Regions from separate parts of the Prevotella sp. khp1 genome, predicted to be linked through region 2. Evidence: riboswitches for the same ligand, from Rfam matches in the RefSeq annotation. Region 2 holds a riboswitch; each other region holds the start of a gene.

Region 1 (7,954 bases), on a different contig from region 2:
AATACTCCTGGGTGTGGTAGTGATTACGATCGATGGTGCCGCTATTACCTTGGTTATCTGTCCAGGGAATATCACCCATGGGGTTCTGACGGTAGGTTATCTCGTAACCATAAATTACCTTGCCTGCGCTATCCACATCGCAACTGCCGCTGATTTCGTACCAAGGGTCGTCGGGCTTTCCGTTGCCGTTTACATCCTTCGACACCATTACTACGCCAGCCTCATTCATACCACCAAACACCAGGTTCTTCATTTCTTGATAGGCGTTTCCCCATACGGCAAAGTCGCGCTCGCCAGGCACGTTGGCGATAGAATGATCGAAGTGGAACGTGATATAACCGCCCCAGCCACCAAGTGCCACCAAATGGGAATCGATAGGACCAAGACCTGCCAGATTGTTGTTACACTTACGAATCATATCGGCCTCGGTATCGCCAGCTTCGTATTCTGGCACATCGTTTACATACTGTCCTGGGGCAGGGCGATATTCATCTACCGCCTGGATGTATTTGGAGTGCACAGTAACATCGTCCATGCGCTGAGCATGGATATTACCGATGGTAATTGCGGCTATTAATAGTAACAATATCTTCTTCATTTTTTTGTTGTTTTAAATAAAAATGCTGCGTGGGCGGGTATATCGCCTGTGCTTACCTTCCAGTCGAAGGTGCCATCGGGCAGGAAGTGCAGCAACTCGCCACTCGATACATAGTTCTTGGCATCCATCAGATAAAAATCGCGATGGACGGGGTTTACAATGATGCCATACGGCATGCGTATCTTGCTAATCTCGGGTGCACTCGACAGACTGGTGCTTACCACCTGATGCGTTTTTACGTTGATGATACCATAGGTGATGGTATTACTCATCGACACCTCGCTCCATTGAGAACCGTAGAAATAGAGCGAATCGCCCACAATACAAAGATCGCTTACAGCCTGATCGATGTGTCCACCTACTTTCATCTGGCCGTTTTCGTCGGGTGCCAGCCACCAGATGCTTGATGCCTCAGTCATATAGTCGCCACGAGCCGTTACCCATAGCTGATTGTACTTATCGGCCTTCAGGTGGTGCAGGTTGGGGGCTACCTCTACCTTGCTGGTTTCTTGCATGGTAGCCATATCTATCACACTTACCGTACTCTCATAACCCTGTCCCGTCATACCTTGATAGCCACCACTGTTGGCTACATATAGCTGGTTGCCGATAATGGCCATCTCCTCAGGCTGATAGCCTACACTACAAGAGTCAACCTTTTGTAAGGTGAGTGTATCTACCTTATACACGCTACCCAACGGACTGTTGCTCGAAGCATAAACCGTTCCCACATACGATGACACGTAGGCATAGCGATCGTTAAACGTCACGTATCGGCAGTTAGGAATGTTTACCTTTCCTATTCTGATAGCCGAATCGGCACGGGCCACCTCAACCTTGTTTGAGCAGTTGATAACCAGCCACAGACGCGAGCCATATATCTGACAGTCGTTACCCACATCGCCCAGCGACATTACAGTACTAGGGTTGCGCTGCGAGTAGATATTGCGATAATAGTGCGCTGTAGAATCTGACAGATCGAGATAGTCGAGCGACGACTTGTTCGATCCCATGTTGCCCTCATTCAGCAGATACATACCTATGATATCGCCCTGCTGCGTTTTGCCGCCTGGATCGCTTTTCTCCATCGGCACTATCATCACATCCTGGCGACAGGCCGAAAGGAGCAACAGGGTTAATATGTAGTACGCTAGCTGCTTCATATCTCAACGCTTAATGTTAGTGCATAGTTGCGACCAGGCATGGGGTAATTTACGATTACCTCGTAATCCTGACCTAAGAGATTGTTCACATCCAAGTGCGCTTTCATCAGCACACTATTTACTTTCCACCAAACTCCCAGACTCAGGTCGCTGGTGTACCAAGGTTCCATGTGGTTATAGATAATGTTCTCCTGCTCGTCGTAGCGTTCGCCCGCATAGATAAACGAGTAGTTCAGGTTCCAGTTCTTATAGGTAAGACCCAGAATAGCAGAACCTGAGTGCCAGGGGATGTAGGGTATCTGATGCTTATAATACGAGGTTTCGGCATCAGTAACATCGCGTGCATCCTGATAAGTGTACTGGGCACGAGTGGTAGCTATCAGATCCTTACCAATCTTGAAATCGGCCTCGGCCTCAACATCTATTCCCTTGATGTGAACCTTACCTAAGTTCAGCATCGTCCAACGGAACTGCTGCCCCTTGGGGTAAGCCACAATTTTATCGTGTACTGTATTATAATAGGCATCGAAGTGCATCTCGGCATGGCGAATGATACCATGCTCAAAGTGCTTGTTAAGCGCAAAGCCGGCATCGTACTGCAGGGCGCTCTCGGGCACCAGGTTGGCATTACCCATATCGGTATAATACAGGTCGTTGAAGGTCGGCATGCGGAAACTCTTTTTTACGTAGGCTCGCATAGAGAAGAAGGTGCCTCGGAAGGGATACACGTTAACAAATAGCGCCGGCGTGAGTTTAGATAGCGAATGACTGCTGTTTAAGCTTGCAAACTCACCCCTGCGGTGGGTTTTGTCGTGGATAAAGGTAGCCAGGATAGAGCCTTGCGCCTTCAGGTGTTTGTAGTCGATAGCTGTGGCTAAACTTACCAGATTAGAGATGCGTGTGGGGTAAGCAAAGTTGTAGATATCGGCATTCAGTTTGTTCCACTTAAAATCGTAGGCCAGCGATGCACTCCAGTTGGGTAGCAGCTCCAGCACATTGGCTGTAGAAAGATAGAACTCCTGCTGCTTGTAACGATTGTCAACAGGCAACTGGGTAGTATCCTTGTTTACGTAGTGGGTGTTGTAATAGGCATACTTGGCCAGCCATCGGGTGCTGAAACCATCGCCTATATTCTTATTATAATCGGCTTGTACAAAGGTGTTCAAATCCTGTTGGCGCTCACCACGTCGCCACACGTTGTTTACGATGGCACCAGGAATGCCTCGGGCTGAGTTATATAGATAACCCTTAAGCTGCCAACTACCCTGCTCCAATCGGCCAAACAGGTTTGCTTCGATACGTTCAGCATGTATATCGCCGTTCTGTCGCACAGCCGTTGTGTCCCAAGCCGTTTGTCCGTTAGGATATTTTCGCTCGTAATGGAACTTATACTTACCGCTGGCTGTTAAGAAGCCGGCACTTACCGATGAGCTGATGGTTGATGACAGTTTCTGCTCCCAAAGGGTAGAAAAGCGGAACATATCGCTTGAACCATACTGGGTTTTAAATCGCAGATGGGTATTCTCGCCTTTCTTGAAATCAGGCGCTTTGGTACGGATATAGATAGAACCGGCGTTTCCAAAATCGCTGGCGGGCTGGAAGATGGCACTCTTCTGGCCGTTATAAAGTGTGATATCCTCTACGTTATCAAGTGAGAACTGGCCCAAGTCAATCTGTCCGTTCTGCGCATTACCTAACTGCACACCATCGTAGCTGATGCCTAAGTGATGCGTACCCATCGAGCGGATGTTTACTGTTTTAATGCCGCCCACGCCGCCATAATCCTTTAGTTGGACACCTGAGAAATAGCGCAACGCATCGGCCACAGAGTGCGTGTTCAGTTGTTCCAGCAGTTCGCCCTTCAGTTTCTGACTGGGCACCACCTCGCGCATAGCTGGCTTCGACACAACAATTATCTCCCGTACATGCTGCACGGAATCTAACTTGCTTTGTGCTGCCGTTGTCATCGCCAACACGCAAGCCATTGCCAATGTGAATGCTCGATTCATCATCTTTTATTCTGCCATCGCCATCTAACCCCAGAGATAGGCAAGCGGCTAAAGTTTCATCGGCAGGTCTTCTGACTTATCGTCTGGCAGCAAACGTCTTCCCAAAAATCTCAGTGACATACATGTTTGCGCCTCATAAAGGACGACTTACAGCAGCAGGAAAGGCCACGGGTAGGTGCCTTTCGGCGGGATTCTGTTCAGGATTCTCACCCGATTCCCTATTAATCTCCACATCAGGAGAACCGATTACAGCTGCAAAGATACAATAATTATTCTCAAAATAAATAGTTTTACTCAGTTTTTTGATTTTATGCTCCCCCTTGCCATCTAAAGCACGATATTTTTTCCCAACTTGGGAATGTTTGATTCCCAGTTTGGGAACGTTTCATTCCCAACGTGGGAACAAAATGTTCCTCTAATGGGAATTATTGTAATCTAGCACTACCTTATCAGAGGTTATTTCTAATGTGGCTTTGGCGCCTGTTAGGAGGGGGAAGTTTTTTAGGTGGGCATGACCTACAGGAAAGTTGTAGCATACGGGGATGTGCCAATGCTGTAGGTACTCGTTGAGCAGGGCGTACATGTCGTCGAAACCGTTTTCGGGGTGTTTGTATTTGTTGAACTGCCCAACAATAACGCCTCGGATGTGTTTCTGTAAGCCACGTATCTCGATGTTATGCAGCATGCGGTCGACCTTACTCATGCCCTCGCCTGTATCTTCAATAAATAGTACGATTCCATCGATAAACAGCGGATCGAAATCAGAGCCTGCCAGATCGTTGAAAACGCTCATGTTACCACCAACGATAATGCCCTCGGCCTTACCTGTTATGTTTAAGGGATGGGGAGCAATGCGATAGGTGGGCAGATGACCAGCAAGCATGCCTCGTAAAGCCTGACTCACGGTATCGTTGCCCTCGTAGGTTTTCAATGCATGACACATCGAACCATGAATACCCATTACGCCTGCCCTAGCCTGGGCACACAGCAACGCCGTCACATCGCTGAATCCGATAATCATCTTTGGATACCGCTGGAGTGTATCTAATGAGATACGGGAAAGCAGATGGGCAGCTCCATCGCCGCCTCGCGAACACATGATGGCCTTGATGGATGGTGTGCGTAAAGCCCACAGCAAATCGCTAAGTCGCTCATCGATAGTGCCTGCAAAACCATGATAATCGGCCAGTGCATGGGGCGCCACGATGCATGGATAGCCCCACTTCTCTAAGGTTCGGATGCCGCCATTAATGGTAGCAGTATCGGTTGCACTTGAAGGCGAGATTATAGCGATGGTGTCGCCCGAATTTAGGAATTGGGCTGAAAGCGACAGCATCCAGCAAAGCATCAGCGATATGATAACGAGTTTCTTCATCTTGCTGGCAAAGATACAAATAAACGGGAACATAACAATTATTTAAGGCTAAAATTTTGCTGTTTGCGAAAAAAGGAGTAACTTTGCCGCTCAGAATAAAATTTAGGTAGTTATGGCAAAAACAGCGGGGAAAGAACTAACCCCTATGATGAAACAGTTCTTTGATTTGAAGGCGAAACACCCAGATGCAGTCATGCTTTTCAGGTGTGGCGACTTTTATGAAACCTATTGCGAAGACGCTATAACTGCCTCAAAGATATTAGGTATCACCTTAACACATCGTAGTAATGGTGCTGGTGGCAAAGGCGATGAAATGGCTGGTTTTCCTCATCACGCCTTGGATACCTATCTGCCTAAGCTGATTCGCGCTGGCAAACGTGTGGCCATCTGCGACCAGCTGGAAGACCCCAAACTCACAAAAAAACTTGTTAAGCGTGGCATTACCGAGTTGGTTACACCTGGTGTGGCCATGAGCGATAACGTGCTGAATTACAAGGAGAACAACTTCCTGGCGGCTATCCATTTTGGTAAGTCGAGCTTTGGTGTGGCTTTTCTTGATATCTCGACAGGTGAGTTTCTGACAGGTGAGGGAACTGCCGATTATGTAGAGAAACTGCTGGGCAACTTTTCGCCCAAAGAGGTGCTTTACGATCGTAATCGCAAACAGGATTTTGAGCGCAACTTTGGTACTAAATACTTTACGTTCCAGTTGGACGATTGGGTGTTTACCGATCAGACAGGTAAGCAGAAACTATTACAGCATTTTAACGTTAAGAACCTGAAAGGCTTTGGTGTAGATCATCTGCAGTCGGGTGTTATTGCCGCAGGTGCCATTCTGCAGTATCTCGAGCAGACACAGCACACTCAGATAGGACATATCACTTCTATCTCCCGTATCGAAGAGGATAAGTACGTGCGACTGGATAAGTTCACCATCCGCAGCTTGGAGTTGGTTTACCCCATGCAAGAGGATGGAAAGTCACTGCTTGATGTGATTGATAAGACGGTGAGCCCAATGGGAGGCCGATTACTGCGCCGCTGGCTGGTTTTCCCTCTGAAGGATGAAAAGCCCATTAACGAGCGACTGGATGTGGTAGAGTATTACTATCGCGAGCCCGAGTTCCGTGAGTGTATCGACGATCAGATACATCGTATTGGCGACTTGGAACGTATTATCTCGAAGGCTGCCGTTGGAAGAGTATCGCCTCGCGAGGTGGTGCAGCTCAAGACTGCCCTGCAGGCCATTCAGCCCATTAAAACGGCTTGTTTGTATGCCAAGAACCCAACGCTGAACCGTATTGGCGAGCAGCTGAACCTTTGCGAATCGCTGCGCGACCGTATCGAGAAGGAGATTCAGAACGATCCCCCACAGTTGGTTGCAAAGGGTGGCGTGATTCGCGACGGTGTGAATGCCGAACTCGACGAGTTGCGTAGCATAGCCTATAGCGGTAAGGATTATCTGCTGAAGATACAGGAGCGCGAGGCTCAGGAAACTGGTATCCAGAGCTTGAAGATAGGCTATAACAACGTGTTTGGCTACTATCTTGAGGTGCGTAATACCTATAAGGAGCAGGTTCCACCTGAGTGGGTTCGTAAGCAGACACTGGCCCAGGCCGAGCGCTATATCACTCAGGAACTGAAGGAGTACGAAGAGAAGATTCTGGGTGCTGAGGATAAGATTCTGTCGTTAGAGGGCAAACTCTTCAACGATCTGATTATGAGCATGCAGGAGTTTATCCCACAGATTCAGATAAACGCTAATATCATTGCCCGTTTGGACTGCTTGCTCAGCTTTGCCAAGGCGGCTGAGGAGAACAAGTATATCCGCCCCGTAATCGATTCGTCGGAGGTGATTGATATCAAACAAGGTCGCCATCCTGTAATCGAACAGGAACTGCCCCTTGGCGAGTATTATGTGCCCAACGATATATTGTTAGACAACGAACGTCAGCAGATTATCATTATCACTGGTCCGAATATGGCTGGTAAATCGGCCCTGCTGCGCCAAACTGCATTGATTGTGTTGCTGGCCCAGATAGGTTGCTTTGTGCCCGCAGAGGCCGCTAGAATCGGTCTGGTAGATAAAATCTTTACCCGTGTAGGTGCCAGCGATAATATCTCGCTGGGCGAATCAACCTTTATGGTAGAGATGACTGAGGCTTCGAACATCCTGAATAACGTGTCATCGCGCTCGCTGGTACTCTTCGACGAGTTAGGTCGAGGCACCAGTACTTACGATGGTATCTCGATAGCATGGGCGATTGTAGAATATCTGCACGAGAATGCCAAAGGTCATCCTCGCACCTTGTTTGCTACTCACTACCATGAGTTGAACGAGATGGAGAAGAATTTCTCTCGAATCAAGAACTACAATGTATCAGTTAAAGAGGTTGATGGCAAGGTTATCTTCCTGCGTAAATTGGAACGTGGTGGTTCTGAGCACTCGTTTGGTATCCATGTAGCTGAGATAGCAGGTATGCCTCGCAGTATCGTGAAGCGCGCCAACGTGATTCTGAAACAGTTGGAGAGCGATAATGCCCAGGTAGGCACTGCCGGTAAGCCTACTAAGGAGATTGCTGGTTCGCGTGAGGGTATGCAGTTGAGTTTCTTCCAGCTTGATGACCCAGTGCTCTGTCAGGTTCGCGACGAGATCCTAGGCCTTGATGTGAATAACCTCACCCCTATCGAGGCTCTCAACAAGTTGAATGACATCAAAAAGATTGTTTCCGGCAAGTAGTTTCCTTGCTGTAAACAGTTATTTCCCAATAAAGAAACTGCCAGTTTCCTCGCAAGGAACTGGCAGTTTCTA
Region 2 (7,954 bases):
TTTCTTTGAGAAGCTCTACACCTTTGAGCAGGAGCCACGTAAAGGCTTAGGTCCTGCATGGGTGCGCAACTCGTGTATCGCCTGCCACCCCAGCTATGGTCATGGCAAGCGACAGACCGAATATCGTGCCAACCAGATTGGCAACGGCTATCTGCTGGTGATTTATCATCCTGATACCAACGGTTACATCACCGAGGTTACAGGTATGCCTCAGACACAGGCCATGTCGCCCTTTAAGGCACCTATCGACGAGAGCCAGATTACTATCGATTGGAAGAATGTGACAGCCATGGAGAGCGGACTGCCCATGAAGTTTGAGGATGGCGAGGAATATGCCCTCATCTACCCCGAGGTAACCATCCCTCAGACCGCCTTCAACACCAACCCACTGCCTACTAACTACGAGGTGCGCCTGGAGTCAACCATCGGCGTATATGGTACTGGTTTGCTCGATGCCATCAGCGATGAGGATATCGAGGCACAGTGGTTGGCCGAATCAAAGCATGCCACCATGAATCCTGCCATGTGGGATCAGGAGGCTGGCACCTTCAAGTCATCAGCCTACTATTCGGCAGCTTATAACGATCTGGGCACATTCCGTGGCTCTCATGGTCCGATTAAGCGTTTCACCTATGCCATGACTCGTGGTTCGCTGCAGGATGGTGCTGGTTCTAACGCTATCTGGAATATCACCAACGTCACCCGTAGCGACCGTCACTTCCTCTACACCACCCCAGCATGGGCAAAGGCACAGAGCGAGGACAAGGAGGTGATCAGCTATATCAAGGAGCACGGTGAATCACCACTCAGCATTCTGCACCCCTACTATGCCGATGGTACCGACGAGGGTATTGCTGCCCGTGTGAACGAGATTCTGAGTTGCTCGTCGATTGCCAAGAAGGAGACCTTCGACAAGTACCTGTTTAACGGTGCACCTTACAATGGCAAGGAAGAGATGAGCGACAAGCAGTACTATCAGTTTATGGTATGGCATCGTGCCCTGGCTGTTCCTGCAGCCCGCAACCTGAACGATGAAGCCGTACAGCGCGGTAAGGATCTGTTCTCGCAGATTGGCTGTGCCCGCTGCCACCGTCCTTCATGGAAGACTGGCAACGACGATATGTGGGTAGATGCCAGCATTAAGGCTTATGCCAAGAGCATTGGTAAGGATGCCAACAAAATGTTGCCCCGCTATCCTAACCAAACCATCTGGCCTTACACCGACATGGTTCAGCATCGCCTGATGATGAAGAACGACATCCGCACAGGCTGGTGCCGCACCACACCATTGTGGGGCCGCGGACTGTCGCAGTTGCTTACAGGTGCTAACGATCGTCTGCACGACTGCCGTGCCCGCAGTGTACTTGAGGCTATCATGTGGCATGGTTATTCAAAGCAGTCGGATGCTTACGGACCAACAGAGAAATTCTATCATCTGCCTAAGGCCGATAGAGATGCTGTGATAAAATTCATCGAGTCAATATAATAATCGCACGCCATTTACGTTTTATTATATATGAAGCGAAGTATAATCATTCTATACATCGTGGTGGTTGCTGTACTGGCAGCCGCCACGGTTTTTGAGAAATATCAGGGTACAGAGTATGTATCCGACCATATCTATGGTGCCTGGTGGTTCTCGGCCTTATGGGCTTTGTTAGTAGCCGTCAGCATATTCTGGCTCATCAAGCGTAAGGTGCGTCGCCCATCGGTAATGGTGCTACACCTGTCGTTTGTAGTTATCCTGGCAGGTGCCCTGCTCACGCATCTCACAGCAATCAGAGGTGTGGTGCCGCTGCGCAAAGGCGTGGACACCAACACATTCCTAACACGCGACATGCATCTGCACCAGATGCCATTCACCATCCGTCTGGAGCAGTTTGATGTGAAGTTCTATCAAGGCACCCAAATGCCATCCGACTATATCTCGCAGGTGACGATCGACGGCAAGCCGTTTACGATATCAATGAATCAGATTGCCAGTCACAAAAACGTACGCCTGTATCAGATGGACTACGATGCAGATATGCAGGGTAGTATTCTGTCGCTGAATTACGATCCATGGGGCATCCCCGTAACCTACTGTGGTTACGCCTTGCTGTTTGTATCGCTCATCTGGATACTCATCGATCCTAAGGGCAGGTTCCGCGAACAGCTTGCCTTGCTGCGTAATCATCGCCGACAACTGAATATCTTTGCAGCTGGCATCGCGGCATGCTTCTTATTCCTGATGTATCACTTCTTGAATAAGTACTCGCCTGAGAACCACCCCATGCCTGTACTCAACTCGCGCCTGCTGCCCGTACATATTGCAACCATCATGCTGGCTTATACCCTGTTGTTGTTTGCCTGCCTCAGCAGTCTGGTGGGACTCATTTCAGCCAAATATCGACAGGGCATGCAGCACCTGTCGCAGATGCTGCTTTACCCTGCGCTCACTTTCTTAGGCTTTGGTATCTTTATCGGTGCCATCTGGGCCAACATCTCGTGGGGAAACTACTGGTCGTGGGACCCCAAAGAAACCTGGGCACTCATCACCCTGATGATTTACGGCATCCCCGCCCATCGTAGCATCAAACTTAATCACAACGTGTATATGGTTCTGGCATTCCTCACCATCCTCATGACTTACTTTGGTGTAAACTACTTCTTAGGTGGTATGCATTCGTATGCTTAAGGATACACCAATACCTATTTTATATTAGTTCTTTTTATTGAACACCGAAAGGTGCGCGATGCTTAAAACACTCGGTTTTAGGTATTGCGCACTTTATTTTTTCGCCGTACCTTTGCACCGTCGAATTAAAAGTATAACAATGAGAACAGAAAGAAACATCCCAACGGAACTCAAAGTACTGATGAACCACATCTACGAGCTGAATAAAGGCGTGCGCCAGATGGTACTGTTTACCTGCAATAAAAAGTATGGTAACCAGGCTGTTGAACGATTGGAAAGCCAAGGCATACCCTACGTGCTGCAGCCTGCAGGTCAGCAGAACCTGAACGTTTACTTTGGGCGTCGCGAATGTCTGGATGCCATCCGACTCATTGTTACCCGTCCGTTGAACCAACTTACACCTGAAGAGGATTTTATTCTTGGTGCTATGTTGGGGTACGACATCTGTGCCCAGTGCGAGCGCTATTGCAAACGTAAAGGACAATGCGACGGAAACTGCAAATGTAAGAATTAAACCACATAATGATAATATAAAGTAATGAATTCAACTATTGTAATTTATGGTTCCTCTACAGGAACATGCGAGGCCATCGCAGAGAAGATAGCCTCGAAGCTGGGTTGCGAAGCCTTGAATGTACAGGATCTTTCGGCCGAAACCGTTGCCGCCAACCAGAATCTGATCTTAGGTACCTCTACCTGGGGAGCTGGCGAACTGCAGGACGATTGGTACGACGGTTTGAAGACTTTGCAGGGTGCCGACCTGAGCGGAAAAACTATCGCCATCTTTGGTTGTGGCGACTGTTCTACCTATAGTGATACATTTGTAGGTGGTATGGGTGAGCTCTATAACGGCATCAAAGACAGCGGTGCCAACTTTATTGGTAGCGTTGAAACCGATGGTTACACTTTCGACGATTCTGAAGCAGTTATCGACGGAAAGTTTATTGGCCTGCCTCTCGACGACATCAATGAGGACGACCAGACCGATACACGTATCGATGCCTGGTTGGCAGCTATTACTCCAAGTCTTTAATCACAGGTGTAAATTTATAAATAAGTATTTGTTTAGTTAGGGTAAAGGTGGCTAGTCGAGACGACCAGCCACCTTTCTTTTTGCAATAAAAAAGACTAATAACAGACCATTATCCGATTTTTTTCGTATCTTTGCGGCACAAATTAACAATCATGATAATGCTAAGAATAATTATTTGCCTGCTGGCTATGATGGGAGCTCTTTCGCTCCAAGCTGAAAACAAAGAATTAAAACCACGACTTGTGGTGTGTACAGACATTGCACCTGCTGATGTGGAACCCGACGATATGGAGTCGATGGTACGACTGATGGCCTATGCCGACCAATTTGAAATAGAAGCATTGATTACATCAGTAGGTTGGAACTGCGATCCCTATCCTACAGAATGGGCACAGTATCTGCAACGGGTAATTGAGGCTTACAGACAGGATGTGCCGAAGCTGATGCAACGTTCGAAGCAGAAGAATTTCTTAGCATTTGATAAAGAAAGAAAACAACAGTACATAGGATACTGGCCAAGTGCCGACTATTTGAAGAGCCGTGCGGTAATGGGTAGTATTCACGGTGGCATCAAATCCATTGGTGCTGATAACGATTCACCTGGTAGCGAACTGCTGATACAACTTGCCGACGAAGACGACCCACGACCAATCTATGTAGCTGCCTGGGGTGGTGCCAACACATTGGCACAAGCCATCTGGCGAGTTAAGCAAACACGTTCTGCTGAGGCCTTAAAGCAGTTTTTGCATAAGTTTCGCATCTATACCATTACCGACCAAGACATGCATTACAATATGCGTATGAACCGTAGTTACAGTTCGCACATGTGGCTACGTAAGGAGTTTGCCGACGATTTGCAGTTTGTGTGGGATGAAGGCACATGGCAGGAGCAGTGCGAACTTGGCAAACGCCACTGGCAACAGCATAAGGACTACATACAAGGCCGAGGTGCGTTAGGCAGCGAGTATCCTACCTACAAATGGGGAGTTGAAGGCGATACGCCTAGTTTTCTGTATGTCATGCCCAATGGTTTGAACAATCCCGACGATCCACATCAAGCCGGTTGGGCAGGCTATCATGAGCATGGACTCTGTGCCGACTCGATTACCACCGCTTGGACCAGTTGGCAGGAGCCGCTGCGTAGCATCAGTATAGAGTATAAGCAGCGTTTCTACCCCGACGAGCTTAACGATTTCATGGCACGTATGCAGTGGGCTGCCGAGGGGCATGGCAATCATAATCCTCGAGTTATCATAAACAACAACACAGGTATTTTGCCCATTCATATCACAGCTAAAGCGGGTGATACAATACGCCTTGATGCCTCATCATCGCAGGATAGTGATGGCGACAACCTGCAATTCTTATGGTGGCAGCAGCCTGAGATAGGGCAAACAAAAGTGACCATCTCCCAGTCAACCCAGAAGACAGTCACCATACATATCCCTGCAGATACTGCAAACGACACGATTCACATTATTTGCGAAGTACACGACGACGGTCCCTTTCATCTGGTAGCCTATCGCCGCATCATTATTTCTATATAGCCACTAAACTTTGTGGTTATAGTGTCTGATAAGACACGCTACACCAATGGTTGCGAGCAAAAATTCCAAAGCTACTACTAAAATGTATACCATAGTAATTTGATTATAAATTAGGTGAAACAGAACATATCCAATTTTCGAGATTGCATTGGGGCGTTTCAGCATATAGCTGTTCGCCAACAATGTGCGCATGGCGTTCACGCAGTTCATGGCAAATTTTATCTGCATCATGATTCAGTTTGTTACCTAATGCCACTAACACGGCAAAGTTCTTTCCACTTAGGCTAGCACCACGCAACGTTTGACAAGCCCACTGCCAATGGGGAGTCATACTTCCATCAGCCATAAACTCTAATGCAAGAACAAAACTCTGGCAGTTTTCTATCTGCCTGTTGTTAATACTCTGTACGCTGATAGTTTCAGCGCCAAGCTTGTCGGCTATTTCTTCTGCAATAGCCTGACAACTGTCGTATACCACGACGATTGATTCATGTTTCATACCCACAAAAATTAAGTTGCGCCTCACGCCCTTACATCGAGAGCATTTAGCAAATACCGAAAAAGGCTGGTCTTCAGACTTTCCTCCACTCCCAAGCGCCTTCTCACCCAAATGGGCAATGGCATTGATGCTTAGGAGCCATAATGGAGTTCACTGCTGCGGGACAGTCGGAGATTCTCACTCACATTCCCAATTAATCGCGGCTAAGCGAACCTTTACGGGCGAAGGTCGAGGCTATGCCTCAACGTTCACGTTAAGTCGAGGCGTAGCCTCAACTTTCACATAGACTCATTCTTGAATCACGTTGCAAATATACAACATTATTCTTATACGCCAAACAAAAAATCAAAAATAATTTGTTTTATACAAAAAAAGGCCCCAGGCCTTCTATCCGTTAGCGAGGAATCGTTATCGAACAAGGCCATAAGACCACAAGAACAAAATACTAGTTTTTAAGTATTGCACACCCTACCAATAAGTATTATCTTTGCATTTGAATAAAATGATGTATTTGAATGCAAAGATGTTTCTTTTTGATGATAGCAGTAGTGATACTGCAAAGTATTAATGCTCAGGGCGTTTTAAAAGGTCTGGTAACTGATAAGGATACACACGAACCTATTATTGGAGCTACAATTACAGATGCCGTAAAGCGTAAGCCACTTACAGTGACTAACGCTGATGGTTGCTTTGTCATACCTAAAAAAGGGGATGCGCAACATTCTGCGCAACAAATCAAGATAACCTACATAGGTTATAAACCACTGACAGTAAAAGCTACTGCCAATGGCCACTACGAACTAGAGGCCGAGATTAGTAAGTTGGGCGAAGTGGTAGTAACGGCTCAAGAGAGTCGTGGCCTTACCAGTGCCTCGAAGATTGAAAAGCACGCGATGGAACACCTGCAGCCATCAAGCTTTGCCGATTTACTGGAACTGTTACCAGGTGGCAGCAGCAAAGATCCCGTACTGAGCGCAAACAACAACATCCGACTACGCGAAGCCAGTCCACAGGGCACAAACTATGCCACCTCGTCGTTGGGCACCAGTTTTCTGGTAGATGGTGCACGCATATCTACCAACGCTAACATGCAGCAGGTAAGTGGCGCTTGGGAGAGCGCCTCAACCAATCGCGAGAACACCAACGCAGGTGTTGACATGCGAACCATCTCGACCGACGACATCGAGAGTGTAGAGATTATACGAGGCATCCCCTCGGTAGAATATGGCGACCTGACCAGCGGACTGGTAAAGATAGAGCGCCGTCGTGGTGGACACGACCTCCAGGCACGACTGAAATCGGATATGGGTTCTAAGTTGTTCTATCTGGCCAAAGCCTTTGAGTGGACCAACCATACAACGCTAAACCTGAGTGCCGACTATCTGGACTCGAAAGCCGACCCACGTAATTCCTTAAACAACTACAGTCGCCTTACCCTCTCGGCACGTATGGGTCATACCTGGCAACGCGCCCATCACGACCTGCTGCTAACAACAAATGTAGACTACACTGGCTCGTTCGACGGCGAGAAGCAAGATCCCGACTTGAACAAAGGCGCTATCGACATCTATAAGTCGGACTACAATCGCATCGCCACATCGGCCAAACTGCAACTCCAGATGCATCGTCCCGTATGGCTGAAGAGCGCCGAGCTGATGGCAGCCGCCTCGTACGAGCACAACACGATAGAACGCACCAAAACGGTAAGTCTGCAGAGTATGACTGGTGCCGTACTGAATACCGACGAAGGCGAATACGATGCCCTGATACTGCCATATTCCTACGAAGCCTCACAGCAAGTAGATGGCAAGCCACTAAACGTGTTCATAAAGCTAAATGCCCGTTTGCAGATTCCAAGTCGTAAGATAGCCAATACCCTGTTGATAGGTGCCGACTGGAATATGGACAAGAACTACGGACATGGACAGGTGTTCGATCCTGAGCGCCCCGTTTATCCTACGGCACAGATACGCATGCGCAGTCTGAGTGAGAAGCCAGCTAACCACACCCTATCACTCTATGCCGAGGAGAAAGCTACGCTGCCCTTAGGCAGTTGCCAGCTGGAACTGATGGCTGGCGTACGCGCTCTGCAAATGCTGAACCTGCCTGCCGACTACACGATGCATAGCCACTGGTATCTGGATCCACGAGCCAATGTCGGGTTCACATTTCCACGTTTCATTTTGTTTGGTCAGCCC
Region 3 (7,954 bases), on a different contig from region 2:
TGTCTGTCCAGACTCTTCATGTAAGCATCAGTAAAGTCGCCATTACGGTTGTTCATGAAGTCCTTCACATAGCTGTCGCGCACACGGCGATACTCTTCACCAGGGATTACCTGCAGCGACTGCACCACCACCTGCTTGTAACCAGCCAGTCCGATAGCAGTGAGCCAGTGCTCTGGGTCGTAGTAGTCCTTTGGATCCACATTCTCACCCGCACGGGCATTGTTGATACAGATGGCCGAAGAGAATGAGAGATATACATCCCATCCACCGAACTGAGCCTTGTAGTCATCCACCACCTTATCAAAGGTATCGTAAGCCTGCTCCCAGGTAGAGCCGAAGGCTACCAGCAGGATCACCTTGTCACTCTTCTTCTGTGCATTCACTGTCTGGTTCACAGCCTGCTGATACCTGTCATAGTTCGACTGTGTTGATTTGTTGTCATCATCGCTGTCGCAAGCTGTAAACAGTGCGCTGCCCACTACTGTCAGCATGGCCAGCATCAAAAACTTAATCTGTTTCATTGTTGTTGTAATTAAAATTAGACTTATACTTATTTGATAGTTTCTTACCTTGATTGAGTCTCAGCGTGAGCGAGGCATAGATAGTTCTGCCTGGCGAGGTGGTGCCCAGATGCAGTCCGTGAGGCGTGCGGTCCACGAAATCAAAGATGTTGTCGATACCGGCATCCACTTTCAGCAGTCGGCCTATCTGATGATTGGTTGAGAGTCGCCACAATTGATAACCCTTGCCGTCGCCGTCTATCTGATAGTAGCGCTTACTGCTCAAGCGTCCGTAGATACCCACGCCCAACTGGTATTTCTTTGAGAACTGATGGTTCCAGGTGGCATATACGTTGGCCTTGTGATGCGCCATACCGTCGATGGTCACCTTCTGCATCACGTCGTTCTCAGTGTCATACTGGTTGGCTTCGGTGTCCAGATAGCTGTAGCTACCACCAGCGGTGAAGTGCTTACCCTGATAGCGCACGGTGAAATCCACGCCATAGGTCTTGGCATCTTCCATATTCTGATATTGGCGCACACGGATGGGGTCGTATTTCGTAATCAGTTCGCCCGGAGCCTGCTTGGTAGGTATGGTCACCAGCGTGATCATGCGGTCCACCTTATTAATATAAGGCGCCAAGGTCAGCGTCAGGTGCCCGATGGTATATTCCACGCTGGCACCGAAATAATTCGAGGTCTGTGCCTTCAGGTCTTCATTGCCCAGGTAGAGATACACACCATTCATATTCTTGATATACTGATAGTGCAACTCCTTAGGCGTAGGTGTCTTGTAACCCTGACTCCAGGTGGCTCGCAGTCGCAGGTCGCCCAACTTCAGCATGGCTGACAGTTTGGGTGTCAGTCGGGTGCCGAATCCCTCATTGCGGGTCAGTCGCAAACCGCCTGTGATGTAGAGTGGATCCAGCAGTGCCCACTCGTCCTGCACATACAGTGCTTCGGTATTGTCAGTCGCTTTTCCGCCAGCCACACGCATCGGCGCTTTCAACCAGTCGTAGCGATACTCCAGTCCGGCACTCAACTGCTGCTCATAGGGCAACGCAAAGATTCCTTTCAGCGAGATGTTGGTCAGTCGCTGGTCGCTCTGCAGTTCCTTATCACCGGGGAAGTAAGGGAAATAATTGGTAAAACGGCCGTTCACATAGCCATCCGTCAGCGTGGTGTCGGTATAGGCGTAGTTATAGGCATGCTTCTTCCAGTCGGCATCCAGCGTAATCACGTCGGTCTTGTTCAGCTTCCACTTACCACCTACCGACGCCGACGCATTGTTGTACTGCAGATCCCATGTCTTCACGTCCACACCGGGATGATGACCGCAGGGGCGATAGATGCGCTTCCAGTAGATGCTACCGTCGGCATAGAGTTCGATGGCAGGCGTGAGCTGATAAGTCAGTCGCTCAGCTATCTGCCAGTTGGTATGCCGGTTCACCGTCTTGTTGCGCGAGTCGGTGATGTGGTATTCCGTTTGTTGGATAGCTTCCTCGGCGGTGTTCTGCCAACCGTCGGAGTGCTGCAATTGGAAGTTGGTGTAGCTCGACAGTTTACCATAGTTGAGCGCCACGCCGTTATGCTGCCTGATGTCGCCATAAGAGCCCACGCGCGTGGTGTTCTCCACCATCACGCCCTGTTCGCGATGCTTGCGGGTGATGATATTGATCACACCAGCTATCGCATCACTGCCATAGAGGGCACTCGAGGCACCCTTCACGATTTCTATCTTCTCGATATTATGCGGGTCGATAAGACTCAGGTCGTTCTCGCCACCATTATCACCATGCAGGCGCCTACCGTCTATCAGTATCAGCACATACGCGTTGCCCAGACCATTCATCTGCAGTCTGCTACTCATATCGTTCTCGCTGAAATCGAACGATGCCGTGAGTCCCGACAGGATATCCTCGATACTCTTGCCGGCATACTGCTGCAACTGCCGGCGACTGATTACCTCGGTCTGCACGGGCGCATCTTTCAGCAGGTGCTGCGTACCAGTACCTGTCACCACCACCTCCTGCAAACTATCAGCACGCCAAATGTCCGTCTGGGCATTTACACCAATAGCAAGCAAACTCAGGCCTATTGCCAATTGCTTCTCTAGTTTCATTACTATCAAATTATCACAACCGCTAACTCCTGAACGGTCTAAAGTTAAATTGTCAATCTTCAATTGACATTCGGCAGGTCTTCTGACTTTCCTCAGTCTGCCTTACCTTCCCGAGCCTGTGGCTCAGTGGCGTTATACAGGCAAACCCTTTTTGCGAGGATTACAGCTGCAGGTACAGTTACGGATTCTCACCGTATTCCCTTTTCATCGTAGTGGCATCGGCCACCAGATGACCTTATTTTGGCGACAAAGGTACAACTTTTTTCGGTTAACCACACATATTTAGCAGAAAATTTATATATTTGCACCCAAATCAACTTCAGAAGATGTCGAACAAGACAGCGTTTATGATAGCAGCACCCACCAGTGGTTCAGGCAAGACAACCATTGCCCGAGGCCTGATGCAGTGGTTCACCCAGAACGGTTACCGGGTGCAGCCTTTCAAGTGCGGGCCCGATTATATCGATACTAAATTCCACACAGCTGTCTGTGGGCGCCCATCGGTCAATCTCGATACCTTTATGACTACGCCCGCACACGTACGCGCGCTATTTGCGCACTACGGGACTGATGCTGACATCTGTATCGTCGAAGGTATGATGGGCCTTTATGATGGCTACGATCGCGAACTGGGTTCGTCGTACGACATCGCCCGCGTGCTTGATATTCCCGTGATTCTGGTGGTCGATGCTAAGTCGGCAGCCTACTCGATGGCAGCCCTCTTATCGGGCTTTATCCACTTTCGCGGCGACGTTCGTATCGCCGGTATAATATTTAACAAAGTTGGTTCGCAGCGCCACTTCAACATGCTGCGCGAAGTGTGCGATGAGCTCCATGCCAAGTGCCTAGGCTACCTGCCTAAATCGCCCGACCTGGAGCAAAATTCACGCTATCTAGGGCTCGATTTCTCTCAGCTACCCGAGTCAGACCAGCTGACTGCCCTTTTAGAGGAGAATATCGACCTCCCATCTCTCAAAAGTCTCACTACCACACTCCTTGACGAGGTGGAGTCCAAAACAAGAAACTGCGAGTTCCAGCATCTGGAAACAAAAACGCTTATAGCCAGGAATCATGAAAGTTTTTCGTTCATCTATCAGGAGACTTTAGACCAGTTTGGCGACGTCATTTTCTTCGATCCTGAGAAAGATGTGCCAACTTTTGATGGCATCGACCTGCTCTATCTGCCAGGCGGTTATCCTGAGAAGCACCTGGAGGCATTAGTGGCCAATCAGGCATGTCTGCATGCTATCAAAAAATTTGCGGAGGATGGCGGCAGGATTGTTGCCGAATGTGGCGGCATGATGTACCTCTGTCAAGCCATCATTACCGACGATGACAGCTACCCCATGTGCGGTGTACTGCCCTACTCGATCACTGCCCGCAAAGCTGATCGCAAGCTGTCCTTAGGCTACCGCCAGTTCACCCTCGATGGCAAGACCTATCGAGGGCACGAATTCCATTACACGCAATTCATCGGCGATACCCCTGAGAGTATCACGCAAGTCTATAACGCTAAAGGTGAGCCTGTACCAACGCCAATTTTCAGATATCACAACGTACTGGCCAGCTACACGCACCTTTATCAAATACCCAGCATCCTATGAAATTCATCGTCATCGGTATCACAGACAACCCCAACCCCTATTTCCCCCCTGAGGTGATGGCCATCATACGCGATGGAAAGGTGTTTTCTGGCGGCAAGCGCCACCATGAGATTGTAGCCCCACTGCTGCCTGCAGATGCCGAATGGATAGACATCACTGTACCGCTCGATGCCGTATTTGATAAATACTCTCAACATGCATCACTCCACTCGACCTTTGGTCGCTCGCAAAGCGAGAACACTAGACACTCAACAGAAATCATCGTCTTTGCTTCTGGAGATCCGCTGTTCTTTGGGTTTGCTAATACGATTCGTAGGAAGATGCCTGATGCCGAAATCATCGTCTATCCTACCTTCAACTCGCTGCAGTTGCTGGCCCACCGATTGGTGATGCCCTATCACGACATGCGTATCGTGTCGCTCACAGGGCGCCCCTGGGCAGAATTCGACAGAGCACTCATCGAGCGCGCACCGAAGATAGGTATCCTGACCGACCGCGTACATACACCTGCCACGATAGCCCAGCGCATGACCGACTACGGATATACCGATTTCATCATGCACGTGGGCGAGAAATTAGGCAATCCATCGGAAGAGCACCTTTCTACGCTTTCGCCGAAAGAGGCAATCCATCGTGATTTTGCCATGCCTAATTGCATCATCCTGGAACACCGTGGCGCAGTGCCACCACGACCATTCGGCATTCCCGATGCTGCCTTCACGCTCCTCGACGGGCGCGAAAAAATGATCACCAAGATGCCCATCCGCTTGTTGACGCTGCAGGCCCTCCAGTTGACCGGTCGCCATGTGCTCTGGGATATCGGCTTCTGCACAGGTAGCGTCAGCATCGAGGCGCGACTGCAGTTCCCACACCTGCAAATAGAGGCTTTCGAGATTCGTCCTGAGTGCGAATCCATCATCCAGCAGAACACCCGGAAGTTTGGCGCGCCAGGCATCCATACCCATATAGGCGACTTCCTTGAAACAGACTTGACCACCCTTCCAAAACCCGATGCCGTGTTCATTGGCGGGCATGGAGGAAAACTTAAAGAAATCATAGCTAAGTTGCTGACAGTCATATCAGATAACGGCATCATTGTATTCAATAGCGTCACCTCACCGAAGGTCACCACCGACAGTCATCAGCTCTGGGATGAAGCCTGTGCCGAACTCGGTTTGCAGCAATTCCCACCCCAACGCATACAGTTAAATGATTATAACCCCATAGTGATATTATCATGCAAAAAATAGCCATCATACAGATTAGCGAGGCAAGTAGCGAAATAGCTGCGACACTCAAAAGAGAACTCAGTGCGGATTTCATCCAGCGAACCGACGTCGGTAAACAATGGAAGGCATACGACGCCTTTGTGTTCATAGGTGCTATGGGCATCTGTGTGAGGACGATCGCTCCTTATATCGATGACAAGCACACAGACCCGGCCGTGGTCTGCATCGACAGTTTCGGGCTCAACGTCATCTCCGTTCTCTCCGGCCATATTGGTGGCGCCAACGACCTGACACGCCACATTGCCGCCCATCTTGGTGCGCACGAAGTGATCACCACCCAGAGCGACAATGCCGGATTGTGGCCTCTCGACACGCTGGACAAGCAGTTCAACTGGAATATGGTGGGGTTTGACGATATCAACGCGTGCATCAGCGCTTTCGTGAATCGCGAGCCCACTGCACTGCTCATGGATATCCGCGACGCAGGTACCGACTTCCTGGAGCGCACCCTGCCCGACCATGTCACCATCGTCAACAGCATAGATGAGGTTACCCCCAAAAGATTCAGACTGCTTATCCAGGTGACGCCCTACATCATCGACACCCCACCAGGCGTACTCGAGGTGTGCTATGTGCCAAAGGTAGGCGTACTGGGATTTGGTCTGGCTAGTCATCCTGCCAACTACGAGTACATCCTTGATGAAATCGATACTGCTCTCGGCGAGTTCGGCTTGATGCCTTGCTACAAGCGCTTCTGCACCATCGATGTGAAGCGGGATGAGGAGTTCTGCGCCGAGCTCAGAAAAGAACCAAATAGCGAGGTGGTTTATTACACCGCCGAGGAGTTGGCCAAGGTAGAAGTACCCAATCCCAGCGAAACCGTAGAGAAACATGTAGGAACGCCCTCTGTCTGCGAGGCAGCCGCCATTCTCGGGTCTAATCACGGACAACTGATTGTCCCAAAGATAAAAGGCAAGAACTGGACGGCGGCCTTGGCCATCGACCACAAATACCTGCGCGAGCAGAAAGGACACATAGAGATTGTAGGTGCCGGACCGGGCAATCCCGACCTGATTTCGGTGCGTGGCCGCAAGATGCTGGAACGTGCCGACCTGATTCTCTATGCCGGTTCACTGGTGCCCAAGGAACTCACCTACTGCCACAAGCCAGGCGCTGTGGTGCGCTCTTCGGCCGATATGGCACTCGAAGAGCAGTGCGCACTGATGAAGGAGCATTACGACAAAGGCCATTTCATCGTTCGTCTGCACACCGGCGATCCCTGTATCTTTGGAGCCATTCAGGAACAGATGGCCTTCTTCGATGCCAACCACATGGAATACCATATCACCCCAGGCATCAGCTCGTTCCTGGCGGCAGCAGCCGAACTGCAGAGTCAGTTCACGATTCCAGAGCGCTGTCAGACGATTATTCTGACCCGTGGCGAAGGACGCACACCCATGCCCGAGAAAGAACAGTTGCACCTGTTGGCCAAGAGTCAGAGCACGATGTGCATCTTCCTCTCAGCCAGTATCGTAGATGATGTGCAGCGCGAACTGCTGCAGGAGTACCCCGAGGATACGCCCGTAGCTGCCTGCTATCACCTCACCTGGCCCGACCAGAAGATCTATCGCGGAGTACTTAAAGATTTAGCTCAGATAGTTCACGATAACCACTTGACGCTCACCACAATGCTCGTCGTTGGCGAAGCCATCGATAACCGTCAAGGACTGTCTGAACTCTATTCAAAAAACTTCACTCATCTATTCCGAAAAGGCAAAGCATGATACTGGTATTTGGTGGAACAACAGAGGGACGCAAAGCCGTGGAGGTGCTGGAAGAAGGGGGGGCGCCCTACTTCTACAGCACAAAGACCGGCGAGCAGGACATCACGCTGCAGCATGGTGTGCGCATAGACGGCGCACTCGATGAGGCAGCAATGATGCACTTTTGCACCGAGCACGGCATCCGGATGATAGTGGATGCCGCCCACCCCTTTGCAGCACTGTTGCACCAGACCATTGCCAAGACTGCCAGCGCACTCTCGCTGCCCGTAGTACGCTTCGAGCGCATCTACCCGCCATGCGACCCTGCCATCACCTGGATTGACGACTACACCCAGATACCACGCGACATCCATAGCCTTCTCGCCACCACCGGCGTGCAGAGCATCAGCAAACTGAAACCGCTCGCGGCCGATGGAATCAGTATTTTTTATCGCATCCTCAACCGACCGTCGTCGATCGCCTTAGCTCTGAAACAAGGTGCCACCCAAGCGCAGCTATGCTATTACGACGACCCCAACGATATACCCGTTCAAGTAGACGCTATCTTATTGAAAGAAAGCGGTTTATCAGGCGGATTTACAGAAAAGGTAGTAGCAGCCAAAGCCTGCGGCATGCGGGTGATAGCCATCAAGCGCCCAGAACAGCCCAAATCATTCATCGTGGTTGACGGTCCTTACGGGCTACGGAGAATGGTAGAGAAGCTACTGCCAGAGTT

The links. Region 2 has a riboswitch for cobalamin ahead of BLR73_RS13615 (NADPH-dependent FMN reductase family protein). Riboswitches for the same ligand answer to the same signal wherever they lie in the genome.
Region 1: linked by a shared signal. The riboswitch ahead of BLR73_RS07525 (TonB-dependent receptor) and the one ahead of BLR73_RS13615 (NADPH-dependent FMN reductase family protein) in region 2 are both predicted to bind cobalamin.
Region 3: linked by a shared signal. The riboswitch ahead of BLR73_RS02030 (TonB-dependent receptor plug domain-containing protein) and the one ahead of BLR73_RS13615 (NADPH-dependent FMN reductase family protein) in region 2 are both predicted to bind cobalamin.

The regions. Positions count from the first base shown of each region.
Region 1 covers NZ_FNJZ01000002.1:413,000-420,953, forward strand. Annotated here, with positions in the region: gene BLR73_RS07515 (hypothetical protein) at 1-598, opposite strand, end outside; gene BLR73_RS07520 (YncE family protein) at 595-1,761, opposite strand; gene BLR73_RS07525 (TonB-dependent receptor) at 1,758-3,770, opposite strand; cobalamin riboswitch at 3,814-4,032, opposite strand; gene BLR73_RS07530 (S66 peptidase family protein) at 4,186-5,145, opposite strand; gene mutS (DNA mismatch repair protein MutS) at 5,258-7,882, shown strand.
Region 2 covers NZ_FNJZ01000006.1:25,358-33,311, reverse strand. Annotated here, with positions in the region: gene BLR73_RS13640 (di-heme oxidoredictase family protein) at 1-1,486, shown strand, start outside; gene ccsA (cytochrome c biogenesis protein CcsA) at 1,517-2,677, shown strand; gene BLR73_RS13630 (DUF2023 family protein) at 2,817-3,191, shown strand; gene fldA (flavodoxin FldA) at 3,216-3,710, shown strand; gene BLR73_RS13620 (DUF1593 domain-containing protein) at 3,869-5,257, shown strand; gene BLR73_RS13615 (NADPH-dependent FMN reductase family protein) at 5,361-5,756, opposite strand; cobalamin riboswitch at 5,803-5,988, opposite strand; gene BLR73_RS13610 (TonB-dependent receptor plug domain-containing protein) at 6,293-7,954, shown strand, end outside.
Region 3 covers NZ_FNJZ01000001.1:456,925-464,878, forward strand. Annotated here, with positions in the region: gene BLR73_RS02025 (sirohydrochlorin cobaltochelatase) at 1-521, opposite strand, end outside; gene BLR73_RS02030 (TonB-dependent receptor plug domain-containing protein) at 508-2,622, opposite strand; cobalamin riboswitch at 2,677-2,867, opposite strand; gene BLR73_RS02035 (cobyrinate a,c-diamide synthase) at 2,949-4,226, shown strand; gene cbiE (precorrin-6y C5,15-methyltransferase (decarboxylating) subunit CbiE) at 4,223-5,476, shown strand; gene cobM (precorrin-4 C(11)-methyltransferase) at 5,464-7,239, shown strand; gene cbiD (cobalt-precorrin-5B (C(1))-methyltransferase CbiD) at 7,236-7,954, shown strand, end outside.